2 regions of the Dorea sp. 210702-DFI.3.125 genome follow, and region 2 is predicted to be linked to the other one. Evidence: riboswitches for the same ligand, from Rfam matches in the RefSeq annotation. Region 2 holds a riboswitch; the other holds the start of a gene.

What was found. Region 2 has a riboswitch for glycine ahead of LI164_RS13060 (GrdX family protein). Riboswitches for the same ligand answer to the same signal wherever they lie in the genome.
Region 1: it holds a riboswitch for glycine, as region 2 does, so the genes downstream of both, glyA (serine hydroxymethyltransferase) here and LI164_RS13060 (GrdX family protein) in region 2, are expected to answer to the same signal.

The regions. Positions count from the first base shown of each region.
Region 1 covers NZ_JAJCNF010000003.1:331-8,682, reverse strand. The annotation lists gene LI164_RS02135 (lipoate--protein ligase) at 1-102, opposite strand, end outside; gene gcvPB (aminomethyl-transferring glycine dehydrogenase subunit GcvPB) at 155-1,588, opposite strand; gene gcvPA (aminomethyl-transferring glycine dehydrogenase subunit GcvPA) at 1,592-2,902, opposite strand; gene gcvH (glycine cleavage system protein GcvH) at 2,928-3,305, opposite strand; gene gcvT (glycine cleavage system aminomethyltransferase GcvT) at 3,357-4,448, opposite strand; gene glyA (serine hydroxymethyltransferase) at 4,502-5,743, opposite strand; glycine riboswitch at 5,850-5,960, opposite strand; gene LI164_RS02105 (hypothetical protein) at 6,224-7,180, opposite strand; gene LI164_RS02100 (acyltransferase) at 7,307-8,176, opposite strand; tRNA gene LI164_RS02095 (tRNA-Lys) at 8,320-8,352, opposite strand, start outside.
Region 2 covers NZ_JAJCNF010000031.1:22,223-30,574, reverse strand. The annotation lists gene LI164_RS13065 (glycine/sarcosine/betaine reductase component B subunit) at 1-718, opposite strand, end outside; gene LI164_RS13060 (GrdX family protein) at 808-1,200, opposite strand; glycine riboswitch at 1,390-1,504, opposite strand; gene LI164_RS13055 (sodium:alanine symporter family protein) at 1,872-3,242, opposite strand; gene LI164_RS13050 (sodium:alanine symporter family protein) at 3,555-4,919, opposite strand; gene purB (adenylosuccinate lyase) at 5,141-6,574, opposite strand; gene purF (amidophosphoribosyltransferase) at 6,696-8,123, opposite strand; gene LI164_RS13035 (amino acid ABC transporter ATP-binding protein) at 8,280-8,352, opposite strand, start outside.

The sequences.
Region 1 (8,352 bases), on a different contig from region 2:
ACATTCCTGAGGCTCACAGTAGAGGAGTAAATACTCCTCCACTGCAAGGTTTTTATATGGATTAAACTGACCGCTCTCAATGTAAGTAATCTTCTCTACCATATGCGATCCCCTTATCCTATTCTTTTTCAATTTTTGTTGTTACATCTGCGAATTATGATTCAAATTCATATTTCAATACCGGATGTCTTGCTGCCTCAACTTCATCCATTCTTGTGACCGGTGTTGTCACTGGTGCCTGAAGCAGGCTTTCCGGATTCTCAAGTGCGTCATTGTAAAGCTTACGAAATACCTCAATTGCATGATCCAGTACTTCTTTTGACTCTGTCTCTGTCGGCTCTACCATCAACGCTTCATGTACAATCAACGGGAAGTACATTGTAGGTGGATGGATTCCATTATCCAGAAGTCCTTTTGCGATATCCATTGCAGATACGCCTGCTTTCTTCTTCAGATCTTCCAGACTCATAACGAACTCATGCATGCATACCTCATCATATGCCATTGTATAGAGGTCTTTTAACTTGTTCATCATATAGTTCGCGTTCAGAACTGCGTTCTGGCTTGCCTCCGGAATTCCTTCTTTTCCAAGTGTCATAAGATATGTCAGTGCTTTGACAACTACAAGGAAGTTTCCGTAGAATTCTTTCATCTCACCGATGCTATGCTCAGCTTTCTCCATTGCCAGAGCCCCTTCTTTTTCTACCACTCTGTAGGATGGCAGGAACTGCAGCAACATACTCTTGCAGCCAACCGGTCCGCTTCCCGGACCTCCGCCTCCATGAGGTGTTGAAAATGTCTTATGAAGGTTCAGGTGAATCACGTCGAATCCCATATCTCCAGGTCTTACAGTTCCCATAACTGCATTCAGGTTTGCTCCATCGTAATAGCAAAGACCGCCGCATTCATGTACGATTTCTGTAATTTTTAAAATATTTTTGTCAAACAGTCCGACAGTGTTCGGATTGGTCAGCATCAGTCCTGCAGTATCTTCTCCACATGCTGCCTTTAACGCTTCAAGGTCTACTCCTCCGTCCGGTGCAGATGCAATGCTGACTACCTTATAGCCTGCCATTGTAGCACTGGCCGGGTTGGTTCCATGCGCAGAATCCGGTACAATGATTTTTGTTCTCTTCTCGTCTCCTCTGCTCTCATGATATGCCTTAATGAGCATCAGACCTGTAAACTCTCCGTGAGCTCCTGCTGCAGGCTGGAATGTCATACCGTCCATTCCTGTGATCTCGCACAGGTATTCTTCGGATTTTTTCAGAACTTCCAGGCATCCCTGTACAGAATGTTCTGGCTGCAGCGGATGGATCTGGGTAAATCCAGGCAATGCTGCCATATCTTCATTAATTTTCGGATTGTACTTCATCGTACAAGATCCAAGTGGATAGAATCCATCATTGACTCCATGGGATTTCTTTGCCAGTTCTGTATAGTGTCTGGAAAGGTCATTCTCAGACATTTGCGGAAGGTGAAGCTCTTTTTGTCTTGCATCCTTCTCACCAGGTTTTTTGATTTCTACATCGCAGGCTGGGAGCATGCTCATGCCTCGTCCGGCTCTGCTTTTTTCAAATACTAACATGCTCTACACCTCCTTTAAAATGCGGATAACTTCATCCATCTCTTCTTTTGTGTTCATCTCTGTACAGCACCATAATACTCGATGGTTTCCAAGTGGATATCCTCCCAGGATTCCATGCTCTTCCAGCGCCTTTAATGCTTCGCAAGGACATTTTTCAGATACAGTTACAAATTCGTGGAAGAATTCTCCCTTATTCTCTACTTTGAATCCGATCTTATCAAGCTCTGCTGCCAGATAATGTGCTTTGGAAGCAGACTGAAGCGCTGCTTCTTTGATTCCTTCACTTCCCATAGCCGACATGTACACGCCAACTGCCAGCGCGCAAAGTGCCTGATTGGAACAAATGTTACTGGAAGCTTTTTCTCTGCGGATATGCTGCTCTCTTGCCTGAAGTGTCAATACATATCCGGTCTTTCCATTATGGTCTTCTGTCTGACCGACAATTCTTCCCGGAAGCTTTCTCATCATGCCTTCTGTGGCTGCCATAAATCCTAAGTATGGTCCTCCAAATCCAAGTGGAAGTCCCAGTGGCTGTCCATCTCCGACTGCCACATCTGCACCGTACTCTGCCGGTGTCTTGATGATTCCAAGGGAGATTGGATTCACACCCATGATATATTTTGCCCCGGCACCATGAGCAATTTCCCCGATTGTCTGTGCATCTTCCAGATTACCGTAATAGTTCGGATGCTGGATATAGACACATGCTGTCTGCTCGTCTATATTTTCTTTCAGATAATCCAGATTTGTCACACCATCTTTTTCCGGAATCTCCACGATCTCCATTCCATTTCCATGACAATACGTATGTATCGTTGCCAGTGCATCCGGCAGGATCGCTGCGGATACGAAGGCTTTCTTACGCTTTCTCTCCTGGCACATTGCCACACCTTCTGCTGCCGCCTCGGCACCGTCATACACACAGGCATTGGACACGTCCATTCCGGTCAGATCACAGATCATTGTCTGATACTCGAAAATGGACTGTAAGATTCCCTGACTGATCTCTGCCTGATACGGTGTATATGCTGTCAGCAGATTTTCTTTTGAAATCACACTGTTCACTATGGATGGAATAAAATGTCTGTATGCTCCTGCACCTCGGAAAATGGTCTTGAATACCTGATTCTTTGATGCGATATTTTCCATCTCTCTGCGGACTTCCAGTTCTGACTTTCCTTCCGGAATATTCAGTCCGCCTTTGATCTTAACCTCATCAGGAATATGTGCGAACAGATCCTCGATAGAACTGTATCCAATCTCTTTTAACATTTCCTGACGTTCTTCTAACGTATTCGGTACATAGCTTCCCATATGCCGTACACCTCCCGTCTTTGCCTTACTGCTCGCTTGCTACAAATGCCTCGTATTCTGATGGGGATAATAATTCCTCTTTCTCAGATACTTCTTTTACTTTGATAAACCATGCATCATATGGTGCTCCGTTGATAGATTCCGGTGCATCTAAAAGCTCCTCGTTAATCTCACACACAACTCCGGAAACCGGTGAATATACATCGGAAACAGCCTTTACAGACTCAACATCACCAAATGCCTCACCAACGGATACGCTATCTCCCTCTTCCGGAAGATTTACAAATACTAAGTCTCCAAGCTCAGACTGTGCGTAGTCTGTAAGACCAATTGTAACAACATCTCCTTCTTCTTTTACCCACTCATGTGATTTTGCATATAATAATCCTTCTCTGATTTCCATCTTAATAATCTCCTTTTTTATATATTCTCTTTTTTAATCCTTCAACAAAACTTATTTCGCTCTCTTGTAGAATGGCAGTGCTATGACTTCTGCCTCGACTTTACGTCCTCTTACATCTACTTCTACTTTATTACCGATCTCTACACTTCCGGCATCTACTAATGCCATTGCGATTGGATATCCCAGGAACGGACAATGTGTTCCGCTTGTTGTATGTCCGATTTTCTTTTCTCCAACATAGATATCCTGATATTCACGGATAATTCCTCTTCCGGTTACTTTGAGTCCGATTCTTGTAATTTTCGGCTCACCACGCTCTTCCATGGCTTTCTTTCCGATGAAGTCTTCCTCTTTTCCCATCTTGACTGCAAATTTCAGGCCTGTCTCAAGTGGTGATATTTCATCATCCATCTCATGTCCGTACAGTGGCATCGCTGCTTCCATACGAAGTGTATCTCTGGCTCCAAGTCCACATGGAATCAGCCCTTCGTCTTTTCCGGCCTCTAAAAGTGCATCCCACATTTTCTCAGCATTTTCACTTGCCAGATATAACTCGACTCCGTCCTCTCCTGTGTATCCTGTCTTGGAAATGATACATGGGATTCCAGCTACCTCTGTATCGAATACTGCATGATAATATTTCTTTGGAATGTTCTCTTCTGCCGTTAATTTCTTCAGGATCTCCATTGCTTTTGGTCCCTGAAGTGCAATCTGCCCATACTGGGAAGATGCATCTGTAAATGTGACCTCTCCGAATTGATGGTCTAACATCCACTGATAATCTTTATCTTTGTTCGCCGCATTTACTACGATAAAGTAATCATTATCTCCACGTTTGTATACGATCAGGTCATCTACCGTTCCACCATTCTCGTTACACATCGGGCTGTATCTTGCCTGCCCATCTACCATGTTGGTAAAATCATTTGTCAACAGCTTCTGCAGGTTTGCAAGTGCATCTTTTCCCTGGCACAATACCTCTCCCATATGAGACACATCGAAAAGTCCTGCTTTTTCTCTAACTGCCATATGCTCTGTGATAACACCTGTTCCATACTGTACCGGTAAAAGATATCCTGCAAATGGAACGATCTTACCGCCTGCTTTCACATGCGCATCATAAAGTGGTGTTTTTAACTCCATATCATATCCTCCTTCTTGTTTTTAATAGGGACGTTAATTATAGGTACATTAATTTATTCATATAATGGATATTTCTCGCAGATTTTTGTAACTTCATCTCTGATCTCATCTGCCTTTGTCTCAAAGTCTGTCACTGTCATCTTGATCAGTTTTGCGATTATCTTCATATCCTCTTCCTTCAGTCCTCTTGTTGTAACTGCCGGTGTACCAATTCTGATTCCACTTGTTACAAATGGGCTTGCCGGATCATTTGGTACTGAGTTCTTATTGACTGTGATGTAAACCTCGTCCAGTCGGTTCTGAAGTTCTTTTCCGGTAATGTTCATGTTCTGAAGATCTACTAACATCAAGTGGTTATCCGTTCCACCACTTACCAGATTGAAGCCTTCTGCAATCAATACATCTGCAAGTGCTTTCGCGTTATTCACTACCTGCTTCTGATACTCTTTGAACTCTGGTTTCAATGCCTCTCCGAAGCAGACAGCTTTTGCTGCAATAATATGCATCAGCGGACCACCCTGAGTTCCCGGGAAGATTGCTTTGTTAATTGCTTTTGCATGTTCTTCCTTACACATGATCACTCCGCCTCTTGGTCCTCTCAGTGTCTTGTGCGTTGTCGTTGTAACTACATCTGCGTATGGAACCGGATTCTGGTGAAGTCCTGCTGCAACCAGTCCTGCGATATGTGCCATATCTACGAAGAGATAAGCGCCAACTTCTTTTGCAATATCTGCAAAGATATCGAATCGGATCTCTCTTGGATAAGCGGAAGCTCCTGCAACAATCATCTTCGGCTTACATTCATGTGCAAGTTTTCGAATCTCATCGTAATCCAGTACTCCGTCATCATTGATGTTGTAAGGAACAAAATTATATAAAATACCGGATTGGTTTACCGGTGATCCATGTGTCAGATGTCCGCCGTGTGCCAGGTTCAGTCCCATTACTGTGTCACCCGGTTTAATCAGTGCCTGATATACTGCATTGTTTGCATTTGCTCCTGAATGTGGCTGAACACATGCATGATCACAGCCAAATAATTCTTTTAATCTCTCAATTGCCAGATTTTCAATAATATCTACATTCTCGCAGCCCCCATAATATCTCTTGCCCGGATATCCTTCTGCGTATTTATTTGCCGGTACAGTTGCCATAGCCATCATCACTGCCGGGCTGATAATGTTCTCAGATGCGATCAGCTCCAGGTTTCTTCTCTGGCGTCCAAGCTCCAACTCAATTGCTTTTCCAACCTCTTCGTCATAGTTCTTCACATAATCTGTTACCTGTTCAACCATGTTCATTTTCTAATCATCCTCCAAATTTCCCCAAAAATTTTTAAAAAAGGGTACAAAAAAAGCAGGTAAAAAATAATTTCTTAACAATCTTAAGACTAATTATTTTTTATCTGCCTCTGTCCTTTCACCTGAAAGATTACTTACCGGTCTTCGCGTGTATGGCAGGTAAGTTACTTCTTCGGTACAATCCCTTCCATTGTTCTCCAGAGTGTTGTCCAGACCCGTTCCTTTTGCCTGAGAGTTTCTGCTTGCCCCTTCGGCTCCAGTCTATCATTCCATGTGTCGCGTCTCACATGATAGTGGTATCTCACAAGTCCTTCCTTCAACTTAACCTCAGAATACAGCTGTCTGATAATAAAGTCAAGCGTTAAATATTTTTCTTACTTGTTAGAATTCTATCAGTGATTATTGTTAAATATCTGACACCATGTTTACAGCCTTTACACCCGTTTTACATGCTTTTTTCTCAGTAAATAAAAACTATTCTGTACTTGCATTTGTACTACTATCATTACTGCTGTCCGTACTTGTGTCTGTACTACTAACTAATCTTGACTTAGGAATTTCGATATTCTCCTTCTTGTATGCATCCAGTACAGCCTCCTTGATACATTTTGCATATGCTTTCGCACCTGCCGAGAGCAAATGTGTATCATCTGCATCAAAATACTCATCATGACCCTCGCTTGCAGCATACCAGTCGATCAGATATGTATGATCATTTTCTTCTACGAATTTTTTTATTTTGCTGTTGCTTTCCTCTTCGAACGTATCATGCGGAATCCGGACTGTTGTCAGAAACAATGGCATATCCTTTCCTATCTTCTCCCGAATAGCTTCAAGTTCACCATTGATCGGACTGTTCGAAAGTGATGCAAATATGACGCCTTCTCCTTCCCATTTCTTTTCATCAATGTAGGAATCAAGAACTTGTTTACCAAGTGATGTGATCCGTCCGATTTTAGTATCACTGACACTGTTTGGAAACATTTCATAAAAATCATCTGTCACATCAACTGCAATAGAATCCCCAATGAGCAGGAGATTTAAACCTTCCAGAATCTCATCATCCGTCAGATCAGCCGTACAGATGGTATCATCACTCTCTGAACCATTCGCTTTCTGCTTTGCAAGTTGTTCTTCCGTCATCTTACCGGTCTCTTTTGCCTTTGTCTCACGTTTTTGTAATGTATCCAATGCATTTTTCTTCGGCACAAATACCATGCAAAGTATCAGTGACACGGTCAGTACAAATGTGCCTGCCATTACCTTTAAACTTCTTCTTGCCACCTGTACCTGGCGCTTCTTCTCCTGCCTGGATTTCGGTCTGCTTCTTAAAATATTCAAATATTCCCCAATAATACCATGTCGGATCGGTGTTTCAATAAAACGATAAGAAAGCTCTGCCAGGACAACACTTAATACAATTTCAATCAATGTAATCCACCAGGATGCCTTTATCCCCTTACTGATTAACAAAATGATTGGATAATGCCACAGATATATGCTGTATGAACGATCCCCAATCCATTTCAATACTGGGTTACTTAAAAATCTGCTAAGCTAGGTCTTTCGTCCTGATACTGCATAGACCATCAATACGGTCAGAATTGTTCCAAAAAATTGTCCTCCTCTGTACCAGAAATTACTGGAACCATTGATTGCTATCGTCATCACGAGCAACACTGCAAAAGACACACTGCCCAAAACCATATTGACACTAGCTGAAAGTCTTCTTGGAACCATCCGGTACTCCCACAGAATTGCAAGTAATGCACCGAATAAAAGGGAAAATGCTCTCGTGTCTGTCCCATAATATACCCGGCTGGCATCCTGCTGTGGATCAAATAATATAATCATCAAAATGACTGAGATCAGCGCCAGCAGCAACGTTACTCCTACAAACAAAAGACCTCTCTTTGCCCGTCCCTCTCCTCTGCTTTTTACTAACTTATAGATTCCCAGAAGAATCAATGGATATATCAGATAAAATTGTGTCTCAATCGCCAGTGACCAACAATGCGTAAATGGTGACGGTACTCCGGCCGCTTCAAAGTAAGATACCTTATTAAAAATCTGCCACCAGTTATTAAATCCCAGAACAGATGCCAGGAAATCCTTACAGCCCTTTGTAAAAATAATCCTGTTTACGACTGCGCTGACAAATATTATAACAACTGCCATTGACATAACTGCCGGAACAAGACGCCTGATACGCCTCAGCCAAAAGTTCTTCAAATCTATTGTTCCTTCTTCTTCTACTTCGGAAATCAGTATGCCTGTAATTAAATATCCTGATAAAACAAAAAATACTGTCACACCAAGAAAGCCGCTCTTAAATAAAGCCAGCTTCAAATGATATGCCAGTACCATAATAACCGCAATTGCTCTTATGCCATCAAGCCCTGTGATGTATCTTCTCTTTTTCCCCATAACTCTTCATCCTCATTTGTACTTTTTATTGTTTAGCTCACAACTTCTGTTGCCTCTCCTCTTGTCTCTAATATCTATTATACATAATATTAAATAAAAGTACAAAAAAAAGCAAGAACCTTTAAAGTTCTTGCTTGTCTGCATGAGCGTGCGGGGATTCGAACCCCGGACAACTT
Region 2 (8,352 bases):
ATACACAGTTACCGGATACGATAGCTCCGTCCATGATCTCTGTTGGTGTCATCAGAGTAGAAAGTGTCTTCTTAGCATCTACTCCGTATACATATGTGTCATGAAGAAGTCCCTGGCTCTGTAACATCTGTACATAAGCAACTCTCGGAAGATCTGGGAATTTTTCTTTTCCTTCCATAACCCCGTATGTCTCATAAACCTTTGTCTCATCTGGTGTAAGATCACGTGCTAATTCCCCAAGATATACAGCAACTCTGAATCCAGCGAAACGAACAGCTTTCTCATAATCATGCTGTTTGATGTTATCAACTGGCTCACATACCATAACAAGATTTAATGTTTTTGAGAATGGTGTATACTGTGCTCCAACACCTGTCATATCGATGATACCTTCCTGGAATCCAACGATCTTACCAGCTGTAACAACAGCCATTCCTTTTAATGCATAAGTTTTTCCTTCACCAACTGTATCTACTTTGTTGATTACTCCCGGGAAGACTCCTCCTCTTCCTTCAACCTTTACACGTGGCTCGATAACGTCTTTAACCGGTGTGATTCTCACTGACTCACCTGGTCTAGCAATATCAAATGATACGCTCTTAATGTGCTCATCCTCAAGAGCAACAGCCTCTACAGCTTCTTTGTTTACATAAAGAATTCCATCTTCGATCTTAGACTCTGCTGCGAACTGGATATCCTTAATGTAAATGTGTCCCATTTCCAATCTTCTCACTTATGGTTCCCTCCTTCAAGAATTTTGATATTATTGTGTAAGCTAAATGCTTTAACAACCTCTCGCTACTCGACCTACCACACATCTGCGGATGAAATAGCGCTTTGTAACAGGGTCCAGTCAATTAACTGGAAGTCTTTGAATGTTTCTGGCATGAATTCTCTGTACTTTTCTGACTTGAATTCAAACTTTGCACAGGATCTTATGGCTCCTTCTATAATTGACAGTGACCTCTCATCCAGTTTTCCGGCTTTACGTGAGATCATAACCGACTTATATGGTGTTTCATTCGGCTTCACGCTTCCAGATAATGGATGTGATAAAAGCAAATGTCCTTCGTGTATTCTGTCTCTAACTTTCCCCAATACATCCTCATAAGAAATCTCACTATAATCCACTTCATGCTCTTCATCAAGCATCTGTGGAACTAATGGATTGTTCGTTATTATAATGTAATCTTTCTTCATTTTTTATCCGCCTTCCATTTTTGATTTCTTACATAGATGAAATAAGTATTGTGTCATTCTTCCCAGCTATCCGGTAGGATTAAAAAAAGACGATACAACACCAATATTGTGTGTGCATCGCCTTTCTGTCTTTTGTCTTGACCGTCCTTCTTAGATAGCCTTTCTCTTCAACACAAGATTCAGAACGCAGTCCCTTTCTCAGTCCTTTTGCCTGAAAGTTTCACCCCTGATATGTTCACCAACATACCTTGGCTTGCCTCTTCGGCGGTCTTCTTTAGTAAAGACTCTCTCTTAAGAAAGATCATCCCGCTATTCACTTTTATTTTATAGAGACAATGAATATCTCCCATTGCCTGTATCTATAATAACGTATTGTTAATTTATTTGCAACCCTTTTGCCATAACTTTCTTTTTTTAGTCATTATGCACATTTCGCAATGTCCCTTTTTGGTCACAATTGCCATTGCATTTGTTTTGTCTATAAATAATATATTCAGTTTTTCACAATATTCTATTAGTTCACAAACAATTTTGCCTTTTTATTATAAGATGTTCTACTTTTATTTATTAGCACTCCTTAATTTAGTGCTTTATCACAGTAAACTCCAGTTTATTTGCAACTGGAGTTTACTGATTCTACTATCAATTATTCAATTATTTATTGACACCATCTATGAATTATTTTTCTTTTTAAAGTTTTTAAAGTAATCTTCATGCACCTGGCTGATTACTTTACTCAGCGCAAATAATGCAAGAATATTTGGTACTACCATCAAAGAATTGAAACAATCTGCCATATTCCATACAAGATCAACTTCTGCAAGTGATCCAAGGAACACACAAACCGCTGCAGCTGCAGAATAGATTTTCACTGCTTTCGGTCCAAACAAATATTTGATATTAGCCTGACCAAAGAAATACCATCCTATGATAGTAGAAAAAGCGAAGAAGAACATACAGATGGCTACGAAGATGTCTCCGCCTTTTCCATATAATGTAGAGAATGCATACTGGCTAAGTTCTGCTCCTGTCTTTCCGCTCGGGATAGATTTCGTTGTCAGGATAACAAGCGCTGTCAGATTCAGTACAACGAATGTATCAATAAATACACCTGTCATAGCTACAAATCCCTGTTCTACCGGATGATCCACTTTAGCTACTGCATGCGCATGTGGTGTGGATCCCATACCAGCTTCGTTAGAGAACAATCCTCTTGCTACACCTTTTGTAAGTGCAAGCTTCACAGTTGCACCGGCTGCTCCACCGACTACAGAGCTCGGAGAAAATGCGCCGATAAAGATAGATGCAAATGCATAAGGAATATTTTTATAGTTGTAAATAATTACGATTAATGAGCCGATAATATATAATGCTGCCATAAACGGAACAATTGTCTCCGTAACTTTTGCAATTCGTTTCATACCACCCATGAATACGAAAATTGCGATTACTGCTACTACAAGACCCATAATCCACTGTGGAATACCAAACGCTGTATGGAATGATGCCGCAATAGAGTTAGACTGTACTGCATTACCCATAAATCCAAGTGCAAGTGTAATCAGTATTGCAAAAATTCCAGCAAGAACTTTTCCAAACGTCCCCTTGAATGCTGCTCTTATGTAGTAAACCGGTCCTCCTGTGACCTGTCCGTCCGCTCCGACCGTCTTATACTTCTGTGCCATAATCGCTTCTGCATAGATAGTTGCCATTCCAAGGAATGCTGCGATCCACATCCAGAAGATTGCTCCAGGTCCTCCAATTGCAAGTGCTGTTGCCGCTCCGGCAATATTACCGGTTCCTACCTGTGCTGCAATTGCTGTTGCCAACGCCTGGAATGATGACATTCCATCCGCTCCGGCTTCTCCTTTCTTACTGAACAGACCGCCAAAAGTTCTTTTCATTCCTTCGCCAAATCCTCTTACCTGGATAAACCCAAGTCTGAATGAGAACCAAAGGCCCGCACCTAACAGTGCAATAATCAGTACGTAGTTTGACATGTAATTCTGAATCGTCAATACAATGTTATTTAATGTCTCCATAAAACGACCCCCTTTTTTCCTTTTCGAAAGACATTTGTAATAATGTATTCGTGCTTCTCGAGTTTTAGTATAACCGAAATAAATCTTTTTTTCAATAGAATTTTCTGTAAACAATGATTATTTTTTATTTGTTTTAGTTTTTTCTTATATATATTCTTTTATTGTAATACATTAATCACTATTTTCTGAATATATATGCATTATTATTTTAAATTAACCAACCAGTTTTTAACATTAAAGAAGCCCGGCAGTTTTAATTCTGCCGGACTTCTTTTCTTAACACTATCTTAGCTTATGTTTTTATTAATTAGTTTATTTTGCTTTGTTAAAGTTGGTGAAGTAATCTTTATGTACCTGGCTGATTACCTTGCTCAATGCAAACAATGCAAGGATATTCGGGATTACCATCAAGGAGTTGAAGCAATCTGCCATATTCCAAACAAGATCAACTTCTGCAAGTGATCCAAGGAATACGCAGCACGCTGCTAATACAGAGTAAATCTTCACTGCTTTTGGACCAAACAGATATTTTACATTTGCCTGACCAAAGAAGTACCATCCGATAATGGTTGAAAATGCGAAGAAGAACATGCAAATTGCAATGAATACATTTCCACCTTTTCCATATAATGTAGAGAACGCATACTGGCTAAGTTCCGCTCCTGTAAGCCCTGTAGGAATAGACTTTGTTGTCAGGATAACAAGTGCTGTCAGATTCAGTACGATAAATGTATCAATAAATACACCAGCCATAGCCACAAATCCCTGTTCTACCGGGTGATTAACCTTTGCTACTGCATGAGCATGCGGCGTAGATCCCATACCAGCTTCATTAGAGAACAATCCTCTTGCGACACCTTTTGTAAGTGCTAATTTTACAGTTGCACCGGCAGCACCACCGACTACAGACTGTGGAGCAAATGCTCCTACAAAGATAGATGCAAATGCATATGGGATATTCTTGTAGTTGTAAATGATAATGATCAGGGCGCCTACAATGTAAAGAGCTGCCATAAATGGTACGACTGTCTCTGTTACTTTCGCAATACGTTCGATACCACCTGCGAATACGAAAAGCGCAATCACTGCTACGGCCAGACCCATAATCCACTGCGGAATACCGAATGCTGTATGGAATGCTGCTGCGATAGAGTTGGACTGTACGGCATTACCCATGAATCCGAGCGCCAGTGTAATCAATACTGCAAAAATTCCAGCAAGGACTTTTCCAAATGTTCCTTTGAACGCTGCTCTTATGTAGTATACCGGACCTCCTGTAACTTGTCCATCGGCTCCGACCGTCTTATACTTCTGAGCCATGATAGCCTCTGCATAAATGGTTGCCATTCCGAGGAATGCTGCGATCCACATCCAGAAGATTGCTCCAGCTCCACCAATTGCAAGTGCTGTTGCCGCTCCGGCGATATTACCAGTTCCTACCTGTGCTGCAATTGCTGTCGCAAGCGCCTGGAAAGAAGACATTCCGTCTTTTCCTGCTTTTCCTTTCTTACTGAACAGACCGCCAAAAGTTCTTCTCATACTTTCGCCAAATCCCCGAACCTGGATAAAACCAAGTCTGATTGAGAACCAAAGACCTGCTCCAAGAAGTGCAATTACCAAAATGTAGTTTGACATGTAGTTCTGAATTGTCAATACAATGTTATTTAATGTCTCCATATAGTTTCCCCCTTTTCACTTTAGATAGACATCATTAGTTACATTTTGAAGTTTTGCGAAGTTATTTGTAACTTGCTAACTTCTTTTACATAGAATTATAGTTTATTAGCACAAAATTTGCAACCAATTTTAATATAAACAGTGATTAATTTTGACAATTTGCAAAAATGGACTAAAAAAGAAGCGAGTTTCCTCGCTTCTTAATACATTTTTCTGTATATTTATACATTAATTTCTGCTGTCATGCCAAGCACATCTTTATTAGCTTCCAGAACTGGATCCACAACTTTTTTCAGGAAATTTTCCACCTGAAGCGGCGCGCGTCCAACATATTTTGCCGGATCCATCGTCTTCTTTAACTCTTCCTCATTCAGACCAAATGCCGGATCTGCTGCAATCAGGTCAAGCAAGTTGTTATCCAGACCTTTTTCCTTCACATTACGTCCGGCCTCCATAGAAAGCTCACGGATTCTCTCATGGAGTTCCTGTCTGTCTCCGCCTGCTTTTACTGCATCCATCATAATATTCTCAGTTGCCATGAACGGAAGTTCAGACATTAGCCGTTTCTCAATCACCTTCGGATATACAACCAGTCCATCTACAACATTCAGACAAAGATCCAGGATACCATCAATTGCAAGGAATCCTTCTGGAACGCTGAGTCTCTTATTTGCAGAATCATCAAGTGTTCTCTCGAACCACTGTGTTGCAGATGTGATCGCAGGATTAAGTGCATCAATCATCACATATCTGGAAAGAGATGCAATACGCTCACTTCTCATCGGATTTCTCTTGTATGCCATAGCAGATGATCCTATCTGCGTCTTCTCAAACGGTTCCTCTACTTCTTTCAAATGCTGGAGCAGGCGAATGTCATTGGAGAATTTGTGTGCACTGGCTGCAATTCCTGCCAGTACATTCAGTACTCTTGTATCAACTTTTCTGGAATAAGTCTGTCCTGATACCGGATAACATGCTTCGAACCCAAGCTTCTTTGCGATCATCGGATCAATCTGATCGATTTTTTCCTGATCTCCATCAAAAAGTTCCAAAAAGCTTGCCTGAGTTCCGGTCGTTCCCTTAGAGCCAAGAAGCTTTAATGTACTTTTTACATATTCCAGATCCTGAAGATCCATCAGAAATTCCTGCATCCAAAGTGTTGCACGCTTTCCAACCGTCGTCGGCTGTGCCGGCTGAAAATGTGTAAAGGCAAGTGTCGGCTGATTTTTATAATTATCCGCAAATTTTGCAAGTTCTGCAATAACATTTATCAGTTTTTTTCTTACAATTTCAAGTGCCTCAGACATTACAATAATATCTGTATTATCTCCTACATAGCATGAAGTTGCTCCCAGATGAATAATTCCTTTCGCCTTCGGACACTGCTGTCCATATGCATACACATGAGACATTACATCGTGGCGCACAACTTTCTCACGTTCTTTTGCCACCTCATAATTGATATCTTCTGCGTGAGCTTTCAGTTCATCGATCTGCTCCTGTGTAATGGACAGTCCCAGTTCTTTTTCTGTCTCTGCCAGAGCGATCCAGAGCCTTCTCCACGTCTTAAACTTTTTATCCGGTGAAAATACATACTGCATCTCCTTACTTGCGTAGCGCTCTGAAAGCGGGCTTACATATCTATCGTAGCTCATTTTTCTTCCTCCCTGATATACCACATTTAAGTGATTTCTTCACATATTATTTCTACATTATCATTATACAGGATACCTTCTCCTGCTATCAACACATTTAATAAAAAATCACATTTCACAATTAATCAAATGCATGAGAAATGTCCTCTGTCGGAACTTTCATCGGATAATTTCCAGTAAAGCATGCATCACAATACGCCAGTTCTCCGACCATATCTTTCAACTTATCGATTTTCATATACCCCAGTGAGTCAGCACCGATCATCTCGCGAATTTCATCCGTCGTATGAGAATGTGCAATAAGCTGATCATTGGACGGTACATCCGTTCCAAAATAACAAGGATGTAAAAACGGTGGAGAACTAATTCTTACATGAACTTCTGTTGCTCCTGCCTTTTTCAGCATTTTTATAATATTCGCACAGGTTGTACCACGTACGATAGAATCATCGACCATGACAATTCTCTTTCCTTTTACTACTTCCTCGATAACATTTAGTTTAATCTTAACACTGCTCTCCCTCTGGCTCTGCTTTGGTTTGATAAATGTTCTTCCCACATAACTATTCTTATGAAAAGCCATACCATAAGGAATTCCTGACTCTTCTGAATATCCTTTTGCAGCTACCAGACCGGAATCCGGCACACCAACTACAAGATCTGCCTCCACCGGATAGGACTGTGCCAATGCTTTTCCTGCCGTAATTCTAGAATGATAAACATTAACTTTATCAATTGTACTGTCCGTTCTAGCGAAATAAATATACTCAAAAATACATCTCGCCTGCTTCTTAGGAGAGATTGCCATAGATTTATCTGATGTAATGCCATTCTTTGTAAAGCTTACAATCTCACCTGGTTCTACATCTCTTACAAATTCGCCGCCTACTGCTGCGATCGCACAGCTCTCTGATGCAAGAAAATATGTATTGTCTCTTTTTCCGATACAAAGCGGACGTAGTCCGAACGGATCTCTCGCTCCAATCATTTTTCTTGGAGAAATCACAACCAGTGCGTAAGCACCTTCTATCTTTTGCATGGCATTACGGACAGCTTCCTCTGCTTTTGCCGTCTTCAGTCGTTCTCTTGCAATATGATACGCGATTACTTCTGAGTCAATGGTCGTCTGGAAAATCGCTCCTGTATATTCCAGTTCATGACGAAGCTCCACAGCATTTGTCAGATTACCATTATGGGCAATTGCCAGAGTACCTTTCACATAGTTCAGCACAAGTGGCATAGCATTTTCTACCTTCGTTGCCCCTGCAGTTGAATAACGGACATGTCCGACACCAAGATTACCTTTCAACCCTTCTAAGGCTTCCTCATCAAACACTTCGTTTACAAGGCCAAGCCCCTTCTTCGAATGAACTTTGCGCTCTCCGTATGTGTCTGTCACTGCAATTCCACAGCTTTCCTGTCCTCTGTGCTGCAAAGCAAATAAACCATAATATACAGATGGTGCTACATCTCCTCCATCCATATCATATGCTCCGAATACACCACATTCTTCACCCATACCTGTTGTTATCTTCTCATAGTTGCTCATGAATGTAACTCCTTCTTCCTATCAGTCATCAGATGTTTTTAAGTATAATACAAGGCAGATGGAAATGCAATTGCCCCACCTGCCCTTAAGTCTTACTCAGTCATTATTTTTATTTTGGTTTATTTATTAGTATTATTAATATTAAGACCCCATTTATTAGTTTTCTCTAAATTTTCCAAGGAATTCTTTCATTCTTTCGTTAGAAGAACCAAATACTTCCTCCGGCGTT